Regions from separate parts of the Sinorhizobium sojae CCBAU 05684 genome, predicted to be linked through region 1. Evidence: predicted binding sites of a transcription regulator. Region 1 holds the regulator's gene; the other holds the start of a gene.

Region 1 (3,413 bases):
AGCCGCGCTCTTTCCAGCACGCGTTGCAGCGTCATGCGTCCTTCGTTAGGCCGCCGGCGTCTCGTTTTCGCTCGGAGCCACCTTCGGACCGCCCTTGGCGACGCCGACCATTGCGGGACGGAGCACGCGTTCGCCGATCGTGTAGCCCGCCTGGACGACCTGCACGACGGTGTTGTTCGGAACCTCGGTATTGGGGACCTCGAACATCGCCTGGTGGAAATTCGGATCGAACTTCTGCCCGGTGGGATCGAGCCTCTTCACGCCATGGCGCTCAAGCGCGGCCAGCATGGAGCGCTCGGTCATCTCGACGCCCTCGATCAGCGCGGCAAGGCCCGCATCCGCCGATTCCCTTGCATCCGCGGGAATGGCGTCGAGGGCGCGGCGGAGATTGTCGGACACGGCCAGCATGTCGCGCGCGAAGCCCGCGACAGAATAGGACTTGGCATCCCTGACATCACGCTCGGTTCGCCTGCGCAGATTGTCCATCTCGGCGGCAAGACGAAGATACTTGTCACGTAGCTCCGCATTCTCCGCCTTGGCGAGCTCCAGCGGATCTGGCGCGGCCGCTGCTTCCGGTTTTTCCGTCGCTTCCGGCTCAGCGGCCTTCACGTTTTCATCCGGCGCCTCGGCCCCAGATCCGTACTTGTTCGTTTCGTCGGTCATGACGTTCTCCGAATTTCTTCTCTTGTCATCTCTTCGGCATCATCAAACCAGCGGAAATCGCTCTGCTTGAACGTTCTGAAACGCTGCATGATTTGTCCTCAAATCAAGAATCCGTCTAAGGATGATGCAGTGGGTTCGAAGCCGATATCGAGGTTTGAGCCCGAAAAATCAAGGGTCCAATTGGCTGATCGAGCAACGCACAGGTTCAGCGAGACAGCCGCGACATCAGTTGCGCCGTGTAATCCACCATGGGGACGATGCGCGAATAGTTGAGCCTTGTCGGCCCGATAACGCCGACCGCGCCGACGATGCGGTCGTCTCCGTCGCGATAGGGCGCGACGATCAGCGACGATCCGGAAAGCGAGAAAAGCTTGTTCTCCGAGCCTATGAAGATGCGCACGCCCGGACCGCTTTCGGCGAGCTCGAGCAGTTCGATCAGGCTGTCCTTCTTTTCGAGGTCGTCGAACAGCATGCGCAGCCGGTCGATGTCCTCGCCGCCTTCCACACCCTCGAGCAGATTGGCACGCCCGCGCACGATGAGGCGCGCCGGCTTACCGTCACCCTCGCTGCCCGACCAGATCGCCAGCCCGCGTTCGACCAGATCCTGCGACAGCGCATCGAGCTCGCCGCGCACCGTCTCCTTGAGCTTTTCCAACTGCGATCGCAATTCGGGGATGGTCTGGCCGGCAAGATGGGCATTGACGAAGTTTGCGGCTTCGGTGAGTTGCGCGCTCGTGATCCCGGCCGGCAGTTCAACGATCCGGTTCTCCACCTGGTCGTGCTCGCCGACGAGGACGGCGAGCGCCTTGGTCGGCGCCAGGCGGATGAATTCGACGTGCTTCAGCACCGGATCGCTCTTCGTCGTGATCACGAGCCCAGCGCCGCGGGACATGCCGGAGAGCATCTGGCTCGCTTCCGTAAGCAGGCTCTCCACCGGCTGGTCGCGGTCGCCCGGGCGCACCTGCCGCTCGATCGAGGCTTGGTCTTCCGGGGAGAGCCTGCCGACCTGCATGAAGGCATCGACGAAGAAGCGTAAGCCCGTCTGGGTCGGCAGCCGTCCGGCGCTGACATGAGGCGAATAGATGAGTCCGAGATCCTCGAGATCGCTCATGACGTTGCGCACGGAAGCCGGCGAGAGCGACATCGGCAGAAGCCGCGACAGATTGCGTGAACCGAGCGGTTCGCCGCTTTCGAGATAAGTCTCCACGATGCGGCGGAAAATCTCGCCGGAGCGTTCGTCCAGCGTCGATGCGATCCCCTTCTTTTCAGGGTTGCGCTGTACCATGTCACTCCGTGTAGCAGTCATTGGTTTCCGTGCGAATATAGTGATGCTCCGATCCGATGGCAAAAGGGAAAAATCGCCTCGCTTCCCCGACATCAACCGGTTCCCTTTGACCGCGCCATGATCTAGAAGGCTGAGCAAGGTAGTACAGGAGCAAGAGATGCGGCCATCCGGCAGACGAACCGACCAAATGCGCAAGGTTTCCTTCGAGCGCAATTTTTCCAAGCATGCGGAGGGCTCGTGCCTCGTGCGTTTCGGCGACACGCATGTCCTGTGTACGGCAAGCCTCGAAGATAAGGTTCCCGCCTGGTTGCGCAATGGCGGCAAGGGGTGGATCACGGCGGAATACGGCATGCTGCCGCGGGCGACCGGCGAGCGCATGAAGCGCGAAGCGGCGGCCGGCAAGCAGAGCGGCCGCACGCAGGAGATCCAGCGCCTGATCGGCCGGTCGCTTCGCGCGGTGGTCGACCTGCCGGCCCTTGGCGAGCGCCAGATTTCGATCGACTGCGACGTTATCCAAGCGGATGGCGGCACGCGGACTGCTTCGATCACCGGCGCCTGGATCGCGCTGCACGACTGTCTGAGGTGGATGGAAGCGCGCAACATGATCAAGGTGGAGAAGGTTCTGAAGGACCATGTCGCCGCCATATCCTGCGGCATCTTCGCCAACCAGCCGGTCATCGATCTCGATTACATCGAGGACTCGGCTGCCGAAACCGACGCCAATTTCGTGATGACCGGCGGCGGCGGCCTGGTCGAGATCCAGGGAACGGCCGAGGGCAAGCCCTTCACCGAGGAAGAGTTCGCTACTCTGATGCGGCTTGCAAAAGACGGCATTGCCGAGCTCGTAGGGCTGCAGAAACAGGCGATCGCCGGCTGAGGATCAGGTCCAGCGCCTCGCGTCTTATCAGACGCGGAAAGGTCGCTGTAGCACTTTGAATTGCTGCATGTCGTGCTTAAATCGAGGTCGATTTAGGGAGACATGCAATAGCCGTGCATTGATGAGGAGGCGTGTCATTGGCTCCAGCGCTCGAAGGTATTCTCGAAACCGCACTCTACGCAGACGATCTCGACAGCGCGGAGGCCTTCTACGGTACCATCCTCGGGCTTGAGCGCATCACCCGTGTCGGCAACCGCCATGTGTTCTTCCGCTGCGGCGACGGAGTGCTCTTGATCTTCAATCCGACGGAGACCGTAAAGCCGCCCGCCGAGGGCGCGCTTCCCGTGCCGCCGCACGGCGCGAAGGGCAACGGCCACATGTGCTTCCGTGTCGCGCCGCAAGCGCTCGACGCCTGGAAGGCGACGCTCGAGTCAGTCGGTATCGCAATCGAAGCGGATATCCGCTGGCCGAACGGCGCTCGCTCATTTTATTTCCGCGATCCGGCCGGCAATAGCCTCGAATGCGCGGAACCTGGCCTCTGGGCCAGAAATTGACCCGAACGGAAGTGAACAGCATGCGCAAACTGGT
Region 2 (3,413 bases), on a different replicon from region 1:
TGCTTCCTTCTTCGGCTTCTCGGCGACCATTGCCTCGGTGGTAATCAGCAGGCCGGCGACCGAGGCGGCGTCCTGCAACGCGGTACGAACAACCTTGACCGGATCTATTACCCCTTGATCGTAAAGATCGCCGAACTCGTTGGTCTGGGCGTTCCAGCCAAAACCAAATTCGGTCTTCTCGCGCAGCTTGCCGACGATGATCGAACCCTCGGCACCCGCATTCTCGGCGATCTGGCGCACCGGCGCCTCGAGTGCACGGCGGACGATCTCAATGCCGTGCCTCTGGTCGGCATTCTCCGTCTGAGCGTTGTCCAGTGCCTTCACGGCTCTCAGCAAAGCGACACCACCGCCGGGTAGCACGCCTTCCTCAACGGCCGCCCGCGTGGCATGCATCGCGTCGTCGACGCGGTCCTTGCGTTCCTTCACCTCGACTTCGGTCGAGCCGCCGACGCGGATGACGGCAACGCCGCCGGCAAGCTTGGCGAGCCGCTCCTGCAGCTTCTCGCGATCGTAGTCCGACGTGGTTTCCTCGATCTGCGCCTTGATCTGGGCGACGCGGCCCTGAATCTCCGTCTTCGAGCCTGCGCCGTCGACGATCGTCGTGTTTTCCTTCTCGACGACGACCTTCTTGGCGCGGCCAAGCATATTGAGGGTCACATTCTCGAGCTTGATGCCGAGGTCTTCGGAGACCGCGGTTCCGCCTGTTAGGATCGCTATGTCCTCCAGCATGGCCTTGCGGCGATCGCCGAAGCCCGGCGCCTTGACGGCAGCGATCTTCAGGCCGCCGCGCAGCTTGTTGACGACGAGCGTCGCCAGCGCCTCGCCCTCGACGTCCTCGGCGATAATCAGCAGCGGCTTGCCTGATTGAACGACCGCTTCGAGAACCGGAAGCAGCGCCTGCAGGTTCGAGAGCTTCTTTTCATGGATCAGGATGTAGGGTTCCTCGAGCTCGACCCGCATCTTGTCTGGGTTGGTGATGAAATACGGCGAGAGATAACCGCGGTCGAATTGCATGCCTTCGACGACTTCCAGCTCCGTCACCGCGGTCTTGGCTTCCTCAACGGTGATGACGCCTTCATTGCCAACCTTCTCGACCGCGTCGGCGAGGAACCGACCGATCTCGGTGTCGCCATTGGCCGAGATCGTCCCTACCTGGGCAATCTCGTCGTTCCTGGTAACTTTTCGCGCGTTTGTCTTCAATTCCTCAACAATGGCGTCTACGGCCTTGTCGATGCCGCGCTTCAGGTCCATCGGGTTCATGCCCGACGCCACAGCCTTCGCACCTTCCTTGACGATCGCCTGGGCGAGAACTGTCGCGGTGGTGGTGCCGTCACCAGCGATGTCACTGGTCTTCGAGGCAACCTCCCGCACCATCTGTGCGCCCATGTTTTCGAACTTGTCCTCGAGCTCGATCTCCTTGGCGACGGTGACGCCGTCCTTGGTGATGCGGGGCGCGCCGTATGACTTCTCAATTACCACATTACGGCCCTTCGGACCGAGCGTAACCTTGACGGCATTGGCGAGAATATCGACACCGCGCAGCATCTTCTCGCGGGCGTCGGAATGGAACTTCACTTCCTTGGCAGCCATTTTTGTACTCCTTCCTGAGGCAGCATTCCTTGTTAGCAGGGGGCGGGATCGACACTAGGCTGCGTTTCTCGCTGCGGCGTCGACCTCGATCACGCCCATCACGTCCGATTCCTTCATGATCAGCAGATCCTCGCCATTGAGCTTGATCTCGGTGCCCGACCATTTGCCGAACAGAATGCGATCACCCACTTTCACATCGAGCGGTCGCAACTGCCCGCTGTCGTCGCGCGCACCAGGGCCGGCGGCAACGACCTCACCTTCCTGTGGCTTTTCCTTCGCCGTGTCTGGAATGATGATGCCGCCGGCCGTTTTTTCCTCGGCCTCGATGCGGCGAACCAGGATTCGGTCATGCAAGGGACGGAACGTCATGTCGCTCTCCTCATGGACAAACAGGTTTTTCAAGAGGTCCTCCGCGCCGCATTCGGGGCGAACCGACGCGGGGCGCGCCGACCCTTTCGGATCGCGCGCAAATCGATCTGGTTTTTGTCTTTTCGAGTTTCAAGGGGGAACCAGAAATTTTTTAGCACTCTAGCCCATCGAGTGCTACCGACATGAATTCATGAGACTATTTCGCTGAGCCGCCGCTCGAAAACTCTTGCTCCCTCTTGACGGAAGGTATCGTAATCCCCACCTCATTTTCGCCGACCGCCAAAATGGGGTCGACAACAGTCAGGGAGCCCCAAGCTTCTTGGCGCTCCCTCGTATCTATGTTGCTCTACGGAGGATGTAGCTATGAGAACAAACCTCGACTTTGCCCCCTTCTACAGGTCAAGCATCGGCTTTGACCGCATCTTCGAGCTGCTCGAGAACGCCAGCCTCAACGCTGACAACTGGCCGCCCTACAACATCGTCAAACTTGGCGAAGATGCCTACCGAATCGCTATCGCGGCGGCGGGTTTCGCCGAGGACGAACTGACGATCACCCATGAAGCGAACATGCTCGTGGTCAACGGCGTGAAATCGGAGGACGAAGAGGTACAGTACCTCCATCATGCGCTTCCTGTACGACCATTTGTTCGGCGATTTGAACTCGCCGATCATGTCATCGTCGAGGGCGCGAAGCTCGAAAACGGGCTTCTCGTTATCACCCTCAGGAAGGAAATACCTGAGGAGATGAAGCCGCGTCGGATCGCCATCGAAACCGAAATGACGAAGCCTGCCTCAAAGCAGATCGAAGGCGACAAGGCGGCCTGATTGAGAACATGCTGCTTGATCCTCGCCGTTGCCAACAGGTGAAGGAAAGCAGCTTCGCCAAGAAGGAGAGAAAAGAAAACCGAAGAAAGGATGAAGTCATGAATGTAGGTGACCTGATCCCGTGGAGCCGTGGCAGCAGCCAGCTCCCGAGCAGCTATCGCGGTGATGACATGGATCCGTTCCTGTCGCTGCACCGCAATGTCAACCGCCTGTTCGACGAAGTCTTCCGCGGCTTCGCCCCGCCATCGTCGTTCGCCGGGTCGTCGCCCTTCCGTGGTTCGTGGCCGCACGTGGAGATCGAGGAGAATGACAACGAGATCCGCGTGCTAGCCGAGGTTCCGGGCATCGAGCCAGACGATATCGAGGTCCTGTTGGAAGACGGCATGCTGACGCTTCGCGGCGAAAGCAAATCGGAAACCGAGGATAAGGATCGTCGGTTCAGCGAGCGCTACCACGGGCGCTTCGAGCGACGGCTGTCCCTCGGCGGCCAGGTCGAGGAGGGCAAGGTCGCCGCAACGTTCAAGAACGGTCTGCTCACCGTGACGCTAACGAAGAGCGAAAAGGCGCGAGCCAACGTCAAGCGGATCACCATCGACAGCACCAAATAATACCGACCGCCGCAAGCCAGC

Evidence for each region. The regulator HrcA, encoded in region 1, represses chaperone genes, less so after heat shock. The targets are predictions, from matches to a motif close to GTTAGCACTCNCNNNNNGNGAGTGCTAAC.
Region 2: SJ05684_RS28910 (co-chaperone GroES) is a predicted target of HrcA. The motif match lies at 2,110-2,138, and genes of this name have one in related genera.

What each region holds. Positions count from the first base shown of each region.
Region 1 is NZ_CP023067.1:6,794-10,206, reverse strand. It holds gene grpE (nucleotide exchange factor GrpE) at 46-663, opposite strand; gene hrcA (heat-inducible transcriptional repressor HrcA) at 869-1,948, opposite strand; gene rph (ribonuclease PH) at 2,106-2,825, shown strand; gene SJ05684_RS00040 (VOC family protein) at 2,963-3,379, shown strand; gene rdgB (RdgB/HAM1 family non-canonical purine NTP pyrophosphatase) at 3,400-3,413, shown strand, end outside.
Region 2 is NZ_CP023069.1:318,807-322,219, reverse strand. It holds gene groL (chaperonin GroEL) at 1-1,590, opposite strand, end outside; gene SJ05684_RS28910 (co-chaperone GroES) at 1,645-1,959, opposite strand; gene SJ05684_RS28905 (Hsp20 family protein) at 2,323-2,784, shown strand; gene SJ05684_RS28900 (Hsp20/alpha crystallin family protein) at 2,883-3,392, shown strand.